DNA from 4 places in the Leisingera sp. SA32 genome. Region 4 is predicted to be linked to each of the others. Evidence: riboswitches for the same ligand, from Rfam matches in the RefSeq annotation. Region 4 holds a riboswitch; each other region holds the start of a gene.
What was found. Region 4 has a riboswitch for cobalamin ahead of nrdH (glutaredoxin-like protein NrdH). Riboswitches for the same ligand answer to the same signal wherever they lie in the genome.
Positions count from the first base shown of each region.

Region 1: another riboswitch for cobalamin. It lies ahead of AC0IPL_RS15770 (aromatic ring-hydroxylating oxygenase subunit alpha); the one in region 4 lies ahead of nrdH (glutaredoxin-like protein NrdH).
Region 2: another riboswitch for cobalamin. It lies ahead of AC0IPL_RS06570 (CbtB domain-containing protein); the one in region 4 lies ahead of nrdH (glutaredoxin-like protein NrdH).
Region 3: another riboswitch for cobalamin. It lies ahead of AC0IPL_RS12910 (hypothetical protein); the one in region 4 lies ahead of nrdH (glutaredoxin-like protein NrdH).

Region 1 is NZ_JBVYHB010000011.1:127,570-131,125, forward strand. It holds gene AC0IPL_RS15755 (DUF6638 family protein) at 1-178, shown strand, start outside; gene AC0IPL_RS15760 (hypothetical protein) at 181-447, shown strand; gene AC0IPL_RS15765 (DUF1523 family protein) at 457-1,101, shown strand; cobalamin riboswitch at 1,350-1,546, shown strand; gene AC0IPL_RS15770 (aromatic ring-hydroxylating oxygenase subunit alpha) at 1,651-2,886, shown strand; gene AC0IPL_RS15775 (FAD-binding oxidoreductase) at 2,891-3,556, shown strand, end outside.
Region 2 is NZ_JBVYHB010000003.1:300,096-303,651, reverse strand. It holds gene AC0IPL_RS06585 (cobyrinate a,c-diamide synthase) at 1-354, shown strand, start outside; gene cobA (uroporphyrinogen-III C-methyltransferase) at 351-1,085, shown strand; gene AC0IPL_RS06575 (DUF1636 family protein) at 1,082-1,417, shown strand; cobalamin riboswitch at 1,570-1,787, shown strand; gene AC0IPL_RS06570 (CbtB domain-containing protein) at 1,822-1,992, shown strand; gene AC0IPL_RS06565 (CbtA family protein) at 1,997-2,695, shown strand; gene AC0IPL_RS06560 (hypothetical protein) at 2,766-3,269, shown strand; gene cobF (precorrin-6A synthase (deacetylating)) at 3,343-3,556, shown strand, end outside.
Region 3 is NZ_JBVYHB010000008.1:52,366-55,921, forward strand. It holds gene AC0IPL_RS12900 (DNA polymerase III subunit gamma/tau) at 1-316, opposite strand, end outside; gene AC0IPL_RS12905 (protein-tyrosine phosphatase family protein) at 512-1,102, shown strand; gene AC0IPL_RS12910 (hypothetical protein) at 1,164-1,541, opposite strand; cobalamin riboswitch at 1,653-1,873, opposite strand; gene AC0IPL_RS12915 (SRPBCC family protein) at 1,974-2,441, opposite strand; gene nudC (NAD(+) diphosphatase) at 2,537-3,520, opposite strand.
Region 4 is NZ_JBVYHB010000016.1:22,409-25,964, reverse strand. It holds gene AC0IPL_RS18285 (TonB-dependent receptor plug domain-containing protein) at 1-727, shown strand, start outside; gene AC0IPL_RS18280 (MarR family winged helix-turn-helix transcriptional regulator) at 759-1,238, opposite strand; gene AC0IPL_RS18275 (DUF2218 domain-containing protein) at 1,376-1,660, shown strand; cobalamin riboswitch at 1,734-1,925, shown strand; gene nrdH (glutaredoxin-like protein NrdH) at 2,028-2,249, shown strand; gene nrdI (class Ib ribonucleoside-diphosphate reductase assembly flavoprotein NrdI) at 2,254-2,670, shown strand; gene nrdE (class 1b ribonucleoside-diphosphate reductase subunit alpha) at 2,652-3,556, shown strand, end outside.

The DNA.
Region 1 (3,556 bases), on a different contig from region 4:
TGCGGCAGAGTTCCTTGCGCGGGAGTATGCGGCCGACAAGGCAGGCGCGCGCGCGGCCCTGTTTGGCCACGAACCGGACATGGAGAACCGCATGCCGAGGTTGCCACGAAACCGGCGCAAGGGATTGGTGGCACAAGTCGGCCCCTGGGGCGCGCTGAGCCGGGCAAAAGGGCGATAGCAATGTTTGGTTTCATCCGCCTGATCCTGATCCTTTTGGTGGTGCTGACCGTGGCCTATGGCGCGGTGTCGCTCTACTCCCGCGAGGTGCGCCGGGCGAAGCTGAAACGGCGCTGGAAAGACAAGGGCTTGACCGGCGACCGTGCGGCCTTCATCCAGCGGGGGCTGAAACAATACGACCACTCGTTCCGGCGCAGGCTGATCCTCTTGGTCTATATCGTTCCGCTGGGGGCGCTGGCGCTCCTGATCTACGTCATTAACTTCATGTGAGGTTCCCCCGTGCGTTTCATCAAATGGGCATTCCTGATCACCTTTTGGGGGCTGTTCGCCGCCATCCTGCATTACACGCTGCCGCAGTATGATGTGGTGCGCATCGTCAACACCTACGAGGAACGCCAGGAGCTGACCGACTGGACCCGGATCTTCTGGTCGACGCCGGACGACCAGTCTGTACAGCTGATCAACCGCGATGTGCAGTTCATCCAGGGCGTGCGTCCCAATGGCCGCGCCATTGTCTATCGCAACGAGGATACCGGCTGGAACTGGCCACCATATTTCAAGTTCGACACCGCCAATCTGTACACCGATGCCAATGACAGCATCTCCACCAAGGCCAACCCGGAGTGGGTGGCGGTGATGCATTATGGCTGGCGCAACGAATTCCTGTCGGCCTTTCCCAATGCTGTCTCGATCCGGCCGGTGGCGGGGCCGGAGGACAAGCCCACCAACTGGTTCACCATCATCTTTCTGGTGCTGCTGGCGGCGCTCCTGTGGGCGATTTATGTGCGCTGGCGGCGTTTCCGGCGGGCGCGGATTGATCCGATGCTCGAGGGCGCCGAGGACAGTCTTTATGCGGCGGGTGATGCTTTTGCTGAGCGCCGCAGCCGGTTCCGGCGCTGGCTGGAGAGCTGGAAATCAAACTGATCAGGGGCCGCGTCAACCGCGGCCTTTCTGCTGTCGGGGCGGGGCTTTGTCAGTCAGCGATGCCGGGACAGGATTCGCTGCACGCCAGCCGCGCAAAGCACTGATTCATCCGCCGCTTGCCGCATTTTGAAAGCGCCGCACCTTTTGCGGCACTGGACAGGTTTGTCCGCACTGCGGGATTACGACCGCATGTCTTTTTCCGGTTTTTCCGGGTCGGTTTTGGTTCCGATGGCGCCACGCAAATCGGGCAGTTTCCGCATCAGCAAGGTGCCGTCCTTCGGGGCGGAGAATTGGGAAGCTGGTGAAACTCCGGCACTGCCCCCGCAACGGTGACCCCGTGTCGGGCCTGGCGAAAACCACTGAAGGCAACTTCGGGAAGGTGCCACGCCCCGCCGGTCAGACGGCCGCGGACAGTCCGGAAACCAGCCTTGCCAGAAACGTCAACCGCGGGTGGCGGCAGGGCGGTTGCGGGCGTGTGGTCTGCAATCTCTCCCGTCGTGCCCGCCCCCAGCCAATCCGCCGCGGGGCTGCGGCGAAGGAGAGAGACAGATGCTTCAGGACAGCGACATTCTGGCCAAGCTGATGGCCCGTCAAGAGAACCATTCTCTGGAACAGGCGTTCTACACCGATCCGGGTGTTCTGGATCTGGACATGCGGCAGATTTTCTACCGCGAGTGGCTGTTTGCCATTCCCGCCTGCGAGGTGCCAAAACCCGGCAACTACGTGACCCATCAGGTCGGCAGCTACAATGTCATCATCGTGCGCGGCAGCGATGGCGTGGTGCGCGCGTTCCACAACTCCTGCCGCCACCGCGGCTCGGTGGTGTGCAAGGCCAAGAAAGGTAACGCGCCCAAGCTGGTCTGCCCTTACCACCAGTGGACCTATGAGCTGGACGGCTCTCTGTTGTGGGCACGTGACATGGGGCCGGATTTCGATGCCTCCAAACACGGGCTGAAGCCGGTGCATTGCCGCGACCTGGCGGGGTTGATCTATATCTGTCTTGCGGAGGAGGCCCCGGACTTCGACGCCTTCGCCGACGTCGCCCGTCCTTATCTGGAGCCGCACGGCCTGGCCAATGCCAAGATCGCCTACGAAAGCGCGATCATCGAGAACGGCAACTGGAAGCTGGTCTGGGAGAACAACCGCGAGTGCTATCACTGCGGCGGCAACCACCCGGCGCTGTGCCGTACCTTCCCCGAAGACCCCTCTGTCACCGGGGTGGAGGGGGGCGAGACCCCGCCGCATCTTCAAAAGCACTTTGACCGGATCGAAGCGGCAGGCTGCCCGGCGCAGTTTTGCATCGACGGGCGCGGTCAGCACCGGCTGGCGCGGATGCCGCTGAACGAGGGCGCCGAGAGCTATACCATGGACGGCAAGGCGGCGGTGGCCAAGCCACTGGGACGGGTGCCCTTTGCCGATGCGGGCACGCTGTTGAAATTCCACTATCCGACCACCTGGAACCATTTCCTGCCGGATCACTCCATCGTGTTCCGCGTGACCCCGATCAGCCCGACAGAGACCGAAGTCAGCACCAAATGGCTGGTGCACAAGGACGCGGTCGAAGGTCAGGACTATGACCTGAAGCGGCTGACCGAGGTCTGGATCGCCACCAATGACGAGGATCGCATCGTGGTCGAGGACAACCAGCGTGGCATCAATTCGCCCGCCTATCAGCCCGGCCCCTATTCGCAGACGCAGGAAAGCGGCGTGATCCAGTTCTCCAATTGGTACGCCCAGCAGCTGACCCGCGCCCTGACCGGTCGCCACCTGATCGCGGCGGAGTAAGCCCATGGGACTGCAAGCCAACTTTGAAACACTGGACGAAACAATGGCGTGGAAGGACGACGAGATGCTGGAATGCGTCTCGGTTGTGCCGGAGGCGCCGAACACCGCCACCTTCAGCTTCCGCGCACCCTCCGGCGCGTGGTTCAAATACCAGCCGGGCCAGTTCCTGACGCTGGAGCTGCCGGTGCCGGGGGAAACGGTCTGGCGCACCTATACCATCAGCTCCTCGCCCTCGCGGCCGCTGTCGATTTCGGTCACGGTCAAGGCGCAGGCCGACAGCATCGGCACCCGCTGGATGCTGGACCATCTGCGCCCGGGCATGATGCTGCGCGCCTCTGGTCCGGCGGGGCTGTTCACCCTTCCCAAGCGCCCGAACGGCAAGTTCCTCTTCATCTCGGCAGGTTCCGGCATTACGCCCAGTCTGTCGATGACGCAGTATCTGTTCGACCGCGGCCAGTTGCCCGACATCTGCTTTATCAACTGCGCCAGACGCCCCAGCGAGATCATCGCCCGCCAGCAGCTGGAAAGCATGGCGTCCAGGGTGCCGGGTATCAAGCTGCACTTCGTGGTGGAGGAGGACGACCCCTATCAGGTTTGGACCGGCTACCGCGGCCAGCTGAACCAGATCATGCTGGGCCTGATCGCCGGCGACTACCTGGAGCGTGAGGTC
Region 2 (3,556 bases), on a different contig from region 4:
ACCAAACCGGTGCACGGTGAATGCGGCGGCTACATGGCCCTGGGCGAAGCGCTGATTGACAAGCAAGGCAACCGCCACCAGATGCTGGGGCTTCTGGGGCTGGTCACGTCTTACGAGAAGCGCAAGTTCCACCTTGGCTACCGCCGCGCGGTGTTGCAGGCGGGTATGCCGGGTTTTGACGCAGGCAGAGCCCTGCGCGGGCATGAGTTTCACTACTCCTCCATTCTGGAAGAGCCCGACGCGCCCTTGGCAAATGTGATGGATGCGGACGGCGGCCCGGTGCCGGAGACCGGCTCGATCAAGGGCAATGTCACCGGCACCTTCTTCCACCTCATCACTGGAGAACAGGCATGAGCGGCTTTGTCAGCTTTGTCTCCTCCGGGCCGGGCGACCCGGAGCTGCTGACCGTCAAGGCGGTCAGTCGGCTGGAGACGGCCGATGCGGTCTTGTTTGACGACCTGTCCTCCGGCCCGATCCTGAGCCACGCCCGCGCCGACGCCGATCTGGTGGGCGTGGGGAAACGGGCCGGCCGCCCCTCGCCCAAGCAGGACCACGTGAGCCAGCTGCTGGTGGACTACGCCCAAAGCGGCCTGAATGTGGTGCGGCTGAAGTCCGGCGACTGCGGCGTCTTCGGGCGGCTGGAGGAAGAGATCTCGGCCCTGCGCGCGGCAGGCATCGGGTTTGAAATCGTGCCCGGCGTCACCGCGGCGTCAGCTGCGGCGGCCGCCGCGCAGATCCCGCTGACCCGCCGCCTGACCGCACGACGTCTGCAATTCATCACCGGCCATGACGTGACCGGCGGCCTGCCCGACGATCTGAACATGGCCGCACTGGCCGACCCGCAGGCCACCACGGTGGTCTATATGGGCAAGCGCACGTTTGCCGCGCTGGCCGAAAAGCTGGTGGAGGCCGGCCTGCCGCCGCACACCCACGCGCTGGTGGCGCTTGGTGTGTCGACGCCGGAGCAGCAGCTGTTCTGCCACACGGTGGGGGAGCTGCCCGCGGTGTTGCGCGCGATGGAAACCAAGGCGCCGGTCCTGATCCTCTATGGGCCGTTGGCGGACCAGGAGCTGCCCGGCGCATGAGCCTGCTCACCCTCACCCTGTGTCGCAGCTGCCGCGACGCCGATCCAATGCTGCCGGATCAGCTTGCCGCGATGCTGGCGGGGGCAGAGGGTGAGGTGCGCATCCAGCAAGTGGATTGCATGTCCGGCTGCCAGCGCCCGCAGACGCTGGCGGTGCGCGCGCCGGGCAAGACCGCCTATCTGTTCGGCGAGATCACAGCCGCGGATCTGCCGGATGTGCGAATCTTCCTGCGGATGTATCGCCACAGCCCGGACGGCAATTTTGCCGATGCCCGCCCCTTGGGCGCGCTGCGGCACAAGGCAATCGCCCGGATTCCCGGCGATCTGGGCTGATCGGCCGATACCATCGCGCAAAACTTCCGCCATTCGGTTTTGTCCGAAAAATTTGAACATTCCGGCCCCGGCCGCCCGGCGGCGCACGGATAGATGCCGCCCCCGCAGGGTCAAGCGGCGGTTTCGTTCTTGACCGGCGTCCGCCGCACAGGGCATTAGTTTGAGGATACGGTGTCCACAGGTGCCCAAGCACCAGGACTGAAACGGGAATGAGGACGGTGGACCAAATCGCGGCACCGCAGCCTCAACCGCCCCCGCGACTGTGAGCGGCGAGCGGCTCTCCACTATCCACTGGCGCGCAAGACGCCGGGAAGGAGGAGGGCAGCAGCGACCCGCGAGTCAGGAGACCGGCCGTATGTGAACGCAAACTTGCGCCGTCGGGTGTGACGGCAAGGAGAACATCAATGACGACCAAGACGCTCAAGGCTTCTGCCGCTGGCTCTTCCGTAATCCCGGCGCTTTTTGCCGTGGTTCTGGGGCTGGGGATCATCACGCTGACCGGCCATGTTCAGGCTTCCGCCCTGCATGACGCCGCCCACGATGTGCGCCACGCAACCGGCTTCCCCTGCCACTAAGGCCATGTTCAGTCGCATTCTGACCAGCGCGTTGTTCGCTGGCGCTGCAGCGGGGCTGATTACCGCCCTGCTGCAGCTTTATTTCGTGCAGCCCGTGCTGCTCCACGCCGAACTCTACGAGGGCGGTGATCTGGTGCATTTCGGCGCTGACCCCGTAACTGCGCATCCCGATCTTCCCGGACTGTTCGCCGAGCCGGTGCGGGACGGTCTCAGCATCATTTTCACCATGTTGACCTATACCGGCTATGCGCTGGTCATGGTGGCGCTGATGTCCGTGGCCGAACGCCAAGGCCACGTCATCACCGCGCGCAACGGCATCCTGTGGGGGCTGGCAGGGTTCATCACGTTCCACTTTGCCCCGGGCCTGACGCTCGCTCCCGAGGTGCCCGGCGTGGCCGCGGCTGACGTCGGCCTGCGCCAGATCTGGTGGAGCGTCACCGTCGCCGCTGCGGGCGTCGCCATGTGGCTGATCGCCTTTGGCGGCAATGCCGTCAGCTATGGCCTGGCGGCGCTGCTGCTGCTGGCGCCGCATGTGGTGGGCGCGCCTGAGCCAGAAACCTTCTCCGGCCCGGTCCCGACCGAGATCGGCGCGCTGTTCGCGGCCCGCGCCTTTGGCGTCGGCATGGCTGCCTGGGTGCTGCTGGGGGCCTTTGCCGGCCACTTCTGGCAAGCCGAAGGCAAGCGCGAACAGGCGACAGCCTGAAGTCCGCCAGACCATCCTCCCCGCCGGGGCACACCGGCGGGAACTCTTCAGTCCACAGGATGACAACACGATGTCCCGCTCTCTTGCCCTGTTTGCCATCGGCCTGATCTTCGGCGGCGGCGCCGGTTTCGTGATCGCGGCCGGCAATGGCATCACCTTTGACGGCCATGACCACGGTGATCCCGCCCATCACGGCGGCAGCACGTCGGCTGCAATGGCGCACGATCACAGCACGCCGGTGAACCTGCCCGCCGGACCTGACGCACCGACGCTCCGCATCGCCCTTCACAAGGATCCGATGTCCGGCTGGAACCTGCATGTTGCAACGCAGAACTTCCGCTTTGCGCCGCAGAACGCCTCCGTGGCAGATGTGGCAGGCGAAGGTCACGCGCATGTCTATGTGGATGGCGAAAAGATCGCCCGGCTCTATGGCGACTGGATGCACATTCCATCGCTGCCCGCCGGGGCAGAGGTCGCAGTGGCGCTCAACTCCAACAGCCACAGCCCTCTGGCCGTGGGTGGCGAGGCGCTCAAAGCCAAGGTCACCGTGCCTGCAAACGGTGAAGGCTCCTGACGATCGCGGCAGACTTGCAAGACCGGCAGCACGGCTCCATAGGGGGCCGTGTTCTCACATCAAAGGCCCCGTCATGATTGAACTCAGCCTGATCGGCATCGGCACCGGCAATCCGCAGCATATAACATTGCAGGCAATCGACGCGCTGAACGCGCAGGATCTGATCCTGATCCCCAACAAAGGCGCGGGCAAGGACGATCTGGCCGGGCTGCGGCATGAGATCTGCAATCGCGCGATCCGGGGCACTGGCCCGGCCATCGTCGAGTTCACCTTGCCGGTGCGCGACG
Region 3 (3,556 bases), on a different contig from region 4:
GGCGGCCTTCCATGATCGCCACGCAGTGTTCGCATTTGCCGCAAGGATCGGTGGTGGGGCCGCCGGTGCCATCCGCGCCGATGCAGTTCATGCCCTTGGCGATGATCCGCGCCGTGGTGGTTTTGCCGGTGCCGCGGATGCCGGTCATGATGAAGGCTTGGGCGATACGGTCGGCGGCAAAGGCGTTCTTGAGCGTGCGCACCATCGCGTCCTGGCCGACCAGGTCGGCAAAGGTCTCGGGCCGGTATTTGCGGGCCAGAACCTGGTAGTGGGATTGGCCGGTTTCGCCGGGGGTGCCGCTGGGGGTGTCGCTCATGTTCTCTCGTGCCGGATTCGGATTGATTGCGCCGCGTGTCGCGCAGGGTATTGAAGCGCGCCGGGTTCGTCCACCGCAGAAGCCGCGTGCGCAGGCGGTGTGAAAACCTTTTGGGAAATGCGGCAGATAGGGGTAGAATCGCCGGGCAGGCCTCGGGTGGGATCGGGGGGCGGCGCGCACAGGCAAGGAGGCGCTATGCGACCTGACGACCCCTTTGGCGAGACGGTGCCGGTGACCCCCGCGGTTGCCAAAGCGCCGCAGCCAGCAAATTCACCACAGCCAGTCAATCTGACGATCCATGCTCTGCCGGTGGCAGGGGGGCAGCTGGCGCTGTGCCCGCTGCCGGGGCGGGGCGGCGATTACGCCGGTGACCTGGCGCGGATCAATGCCTGGAAGGCGGGCCTTGTGCTCTCGATGACCACGGACGCGGAGCACGCCGCCGTGGGCGGGCCGCGGCTGGGGGCAGACCTGCAAGGCATGGCCTGCCGCTGGATTCACCTGCCGGTGGCAGATTTTGAGACGCCGTCGAAGCGGGTGGCGCTGAAGTGGCCGACCGCCAGCCGCAAGGCGCGGCGGGCGCTGGCGGGTGGCGGCCGGGTGTTGGTGCATTGCCGGGGCGGCTGCGGGCGGTCCGGCATGGCGGTGCTGCGGTTGATGATCGAAGCGGGCGAGCCGCCGGCCCAGGCGCTGGCGCGGCTGCGCGCGGTGCGCCCCTGTGCGGTCGAAACTCAGGCACAGATGGAATGGGCCTATGCGCATCGTCAGGCGCGTCCCAGGTCCAGCTGAACGGTCGCTGGCGCCGCGCGGGGCGGGTCTGTTCAGCGCTGGGGCGTATATGCACGGCGCTCTACGGGATGGCGGGTCTGGGCAGCGCCTCGACCAGGGCGCAGGGGCGCGTCGTCACCGCAGCGGCGGCAAAGCCGCGGTCGCCGGGGTCGAAGATCGCATCGGCAAAGCGGTCCAGTCCGACGCGCGGCGCCTGCGCATCGACGCCGCAATAGACGCGGATGCGGTCATGGCTGGCGGCATATTGCGCCGGGCAGGGGTGTGGGCAGGCATCCAGGACGGTGCTGCCGGTCACCTCAAAATCATCCTGCGTCAGCGGTCGCGCCTGTGTCAGCGCTGCGGCCAGCCGCGTGATCATGCGCTCCGCCGCCGGGCAGGGGCGGCCGAGGTGGGGGCAGTCCGTGGCCGTGTAGCCGTGGGTGTGGTCAGTCCAGTTCATCCATGCGCCCTCCGCGCGGGGGCGGGGGTCAAGGACAGGGAGCGCGACCCTGGCGGGCCACAACCGGGCTGCCGCAGGTGTCAGACCCTGCCCGGACACCCCGTCCGGGTTCGAGTTTCACGTGTAACGGCAGGTCTCCTGACTTGCGGGTCGCTGCTGGTCCGGTCCTTCCCGGCCCCATTGCGGGCCAGTGGGTCTACCGGGGTCGCTCGCCGCTTACAGTTGCGGGGGCAGTTGCGGCCTTGCCCGGCCCAAGGCCAGACGCACCGCATTCCCTTTTCATCCCGGCTGCATGTGCATGCAGCGCGGAAACCATCCTCCCAGCGGTAGCGGCTGCGGCCTTGGCGCGTCAATCGAAAACCTGCATCTCCCGCTGAGCGGGGCAGGCGCAAAAGGACGCAAAGGCGGGCGCTGTGCTGTCAGGTGGGGGTGTCAGGCGGTGTTTTTCAGGCGCGCTTCGGTCAGGCCCGCGAAATCGGCGAGGCGCAGTTTGAAGCGGCGGTTCAGGTTGTTGCGGGCCAGTTTCAGCGATTGCAGCAGCAGCCGCCCGGTCAGCGTGGTTGCCTCCAGCTTCAGCCGCACCGACATGCGGGTGCGTTGCGGAGACAGGGCCAGCAGCTCCACATCCATGCGGCCGTCCAGCCCGCTGCCGACGCCGGTGATTGCCATGAGGGTGACTGGCGCATAGGCATCCAGCGTCAGCCGCGCCTCGCGCTGTTTGCCACGAAAGGAAAAGCCCAGATCCCAGGACAGCCCCGCTTCGGGGTGGGCGATGTCACCGCTGCGCTGCACCTCAATGCCGCGGCGCAGGGCGGAGCGTTCCATCTGCTCGAAGTCGGACAGCGCGCCAAAGACGTCTGCGATGGGTGCTTCAATATCTTCGTTGCCCGTGAATTCCATGCTCGCCTGTCCCGACTGTCTGTTTCGCCTGCCTGTGATACCCTGCCTGCCGACAGGGGGCTGTGCCCCGCTGTGCCTGGTGACAAATATGCGCTTTAGTCCAGCGTGTCCGCAAGCCAGTTCTTCAGCAGAAAATGCGCAATTGCGCCTTTTCTCGCCGGTTGCAGCACGGGGTGTTCTCCGGCGAAGGCCGTCATCATCTCCTGGCGGCTGACCCAGAACGCATCCTCGATCTCTGCTGGATCGATGGTGATGTCGCGGCTCAGCGCCGCGCCGGCGCAGCCGAACATCAGCGACATCGGAAAGGCCCAGGGCTGCGATGCCAGATAGCTGACCGCGCCGACCCGCACGCCGGTCTCCTCCAGGGTTTCGCGGCGCACGGCGGCCTCCAGCGTTTCGCCCGGTTCGACAAACCCCGCCAGCAGGGAGTACATCCCCTCGGGCCAGCCGGGCGAGCGGCCCACCAACACGCTGTCACCGTGGGTGATGAGCATGATGACCACCGGATCGGTGCGCGGGAAATGGGGCGCCTTGCAGGCGGGGCAGACGCGCTGCCAGCCGGCCTGTGAAATATCGCTGGGGGCGCCGCAACAGGCGCAAAACCCGTGGCTGCGGTGCCAGGCCAGCAGTGCTTTGGCGGTTGCTGCGAGCTCAGCCTCCAGCGGGGAAAGAACCGTCATGATCCGGCGCAGTTCGGCAAAGACATGGTCGTTTGGCAGCGCCGGGTGCTGCTGTTCGCTGGCATCGGTGAAGCCGCCCAGAGCCTCCGGGTCCAAGGTTTCGGGCTGCCAGGCGCTGAGATCGCAGGCAAAACGCGGCGCGCCCTGAGGCGTCAGCCCCAGGAACAGCGCCGCATCGCGCAGGGGGGCGACAAGCGGGTGATCGGGGGCGGTCAAGGCCAGCCCTTGCGGCCGCGCGTCGATCCTGGGGCGCCGTGTCAGCGGCTTGCCGCGCCACAGCAGCAGCACGCCGGCCTCCGGCGCGCGCCAGGCCGCGTCCAGCGCTGCCGCATCGGTGCGGATATGGGCCGCGCGGTCCAGGCCGCCGCCGCCAAAGGTCACCTGTTCTGCATGTTTCATAGGGCTCTCCCGGGGCTGGTTGCCCTGTCCTTGCCA
Region 4 (3,556 bases):
CAGCGGCAACCTGTCCGTTGTCTACGATGTGACCGATAGCCTGTCGCTGCGCGGTGGCTATTCCTCCGTCTTTGGCGGTATCGATCTGGCAGACAGCTACACGTTCTGGGGGACGTGGGATTATACCGGCCTACAGGCGTCCCGCGCACAGAACATCGTTGTCGGTGCTGACTGGGAGGCCGGCAATTGGCGCCTGAGCGGTGAATGGTTCGAGACCGAAATCGACGGCGTGCGCAAACAGAACCGCACCATTGTCGGCAGCGAAGACTTCGCAACCTCCGGCTTCAACTTTGGTGCCACCTATGGCTGGGACAGTGGTTTTGCCCGCATGACCCTGTCCAACAGCGACGCCGAGATCAACGGTCAGCCCTCCAGCAGCTATGACCTGCGCGACATCGGGGCGCCGCTGGGTCAGGTGATTGCGCTTGAAGTGCAGCAAGAGCTGTCGCAGTACAACCTGCTGGTTGGTGGCAGCGTTCAGGCGGCGCTGAGCCATGACGCCCAAGGTGCCTATGCGACGCAGGAACTGCCGAGCTATGAGGTTGTGAATGTCTTTGCCGAATACAGCCCCGCGTCGCTGAACGGTGTGACCATCCGTGGCAGCATCAACAACCTGTTTGACGAGAGCTATTCGGACCGGGCGACCTATGGCGGTGACTTCAATGGCTTCTCGACGCTCAAGGAGCCGGGCCGCACCTTTGTCATCGAAGCGGTCGCCCGCTTCTGATGCCAGTTCCTGACGCCCGCCGCCGCGGGTATCAGGGCAGCAGCTTGATCAGCAGCCGCGACAGGGCATAGGCCTCCTCCGTGGTCAGGTGCGGGCCGATCTCGGCCTGCATCGCATCCCGGTAGGCAGGCCAGATCTTCGCATGCAGCCCCGCCCCGCGGTCGGTGAGAAACAGGATCTGTCGGCGCCGTCCCTCGGCGACGACGTCGCGCCGCAACAGCCCGGCCTTTTCCATACGGCCAACATGTCGGGAGAGGGCGTATTGCGGGACGAAAAGCCTGTCCTCCAGCGCCGCCATCGGCTGGCCCTGGGGGCCGGCGCGGTCCAGTTCGAGCAGGATCTCGTACCAGATCGGATCACTGATGCCATGGGTCTTCAGCGCCCGCGCGATCCGCGGGTGAAACTTGCGGTGGGCGCGCATGATGTTGAACCAGGCGCGGTTGTAGGACACCTCCTCCTGGGCGTCCGCGAAAAACGCCGCGTCCTGCGATTTGCCGGGCCGGGATGTCATGGTCGCGTCCTTCCAAGTCGCAGCGGTGCCAGAGGCCCAAGCACGGACCGGCGGCAGGCGGCAGGCGGAACGTGCTGAAACTGTTGAAAATCAATACCTGCCAGTACCTTGGCCATTATCGCTTGAAAGGAACAGCAATGCAAACACAGACGGTTTTCCAGTCTCCTCAGGCGGCGAGCTACCTGTCTCGTATGGTCAGCCATTTTGGCCACAAGATCCCGGTGGCCAAGACCCCGGAGGGGGCGGAGTTGCAATTCGTGTGCGGTGTGGCGCTGTTGCGGCTGGAGGGTGACCGGCTGCGCATGCACGTCACCGCCGCGACAGAGGCCGAACTGGCCCAGACCTGCGCGGTGGTGGAAAGCCACCTGCTGCGCTTTGCCTTTCGCGAGACGCCTGCGCCGCTGGTCTGGCAGGCCGGTTGAGGGCACCTGTGGGTAGCGCGCCATTTCCTGTGGATAGAGTAAACAACATATTGACGGGCGCCCCCTTCATGACCCTATATGGAGTGGCTTTGGTGCCTGTGATTCACATCAGAGGCTAAGAGGGAAACCGGTGCAATCCCGGTGCTGCCCCCGCAACTGTAAGCGGCGAGTCAAACCCCATATGCCACTGGCGCGGCTGCGTCGGGAAGGCGGGCCAGACGTTCGAGCCGCAAGCCAGGAGACCTGCCAGAGCTGATGAGACGTGAACCACAGGCGGCGGGCCTGGGTGCGTGGTCCTGCCCGTGGTTGCGGTGCTGGAACCGTGACCCTGTCCCCTTGTCCGCAGCAGCAGATAGGGACCAGACCAATGACCATTACCGTGTATTCCAAACCGGCCTGCGTGCAGTGCACCGCCACCACCCGCGCGCTGGATGCCCGCGGGCTGACGTATCAGGTGATTGACCTCAGCCAGGACAGCGACGCGCTGCAAAAGGTGCAGGACATGGGCTATCGTCAGGCACCGGTGGTGGTGGCCGGTGACAGCCACTGGGCGGGGTTTCGCCCCGACATGATCACCCGGCTGGCGTAACAGCTTGGCGGGCCTGGTCTATTTTTCCAGCGGGTCGGGCAACACCCACCGCTTTGCCAGCCGTTTGGGCCTGCCTGCCCAGCGGGTGCCGCTGCGCCACAGCCAGCCCTTGCCCCACCTCGACGCGCCTTTTGTGCTGATCTGCCCCACCTATGCGGATGGGCAGGGGCGCGGCGCGGTGCCGAAACAGGTGATCCGCCTGCTGAATCAGCCCCCTTTGCGGGCGCTGCTGCGCGGCGTGATCGGGGCGGGCAATCGCAACTTTGGCGAGACCTTTGCCCTGGCGAGCGATGTGATAGCCCGCAAATGCAACGTGCCGGTGCTGTACCGATTTGAACTGGCTGGCACCGAAACCGACATTGCCCGCGTGCGCGCCGGGCTACAGACATTCTGGGGGATGGAATGCTCGATTCCAGCGTAACACCTGAGCGCGACTACCACGCGCTGAACGCCATGCTGAACCTGTATGACGCGGAAGGACACATCCAGTTCGACGCCGACCGGCAGGCGGCGCGGCAGTATTTCCTGAGCCACGTGAACCAGAACACCGTGTTCTTTCACTCTCTGGACGAAAAACTGGGGTATCTGGTCAAGGAAGGCTACTACGAGGCGGAGGTGCTGGAGCAATACGACCGCGCCTTCTTGCAGCGGATCTGGGATGCGGCCTATGCGCATAAGTTCCGCTTTCCGACCTTTCTGGGCGCGTTCAAATATTACACCTCCTATACGCTGAAAACCCGTGATGGCGGCCGCTATCTGGAACGCTACGAGGACCGTGTGGTGATGGTGGCGCTGGCGCTGGCGCGCGGCGATGAGGCCACCGCGATGCAGCTGATGACGGAAATCATCTGCGGCCGGTTCCAGCCCGCCACGCCCACCTTTCTGAATGCCGGCAAGAAAAGCCGGGGTGAGCTGATCTCCTGTTTCCTGCTGCGGCTGGAAGACAACATGGAAAGCATCGGCCGCGGAATCAACTCGGCCCTGCAACTCAGCAAGCGGGGCGGCGGTGTGGCCCTGATGCTGACCAATGTGCGCGAACATGGCGCGCCGATCAAAGGCATCGAGAACCAGTCCTCGGGCGTGATTCCGGTGATGAAGCTGCTCGAAGACAGCTTTTCCTACGCCAACCAGCTGGGCGCGCGGCAGGGGGCGGGGGCGGTGTATCTTAACGCGCACCACCCGGACATTCTGCGGTTCCTGGACACCAAACGCGAAAACGCGGACGAGAAAATCCGCATCAAGACCCTGTCGCTGGGCGTGGTGGTCCCCGACATCACCTTTGAATTGGCCAAGAAGAACGAGGACAT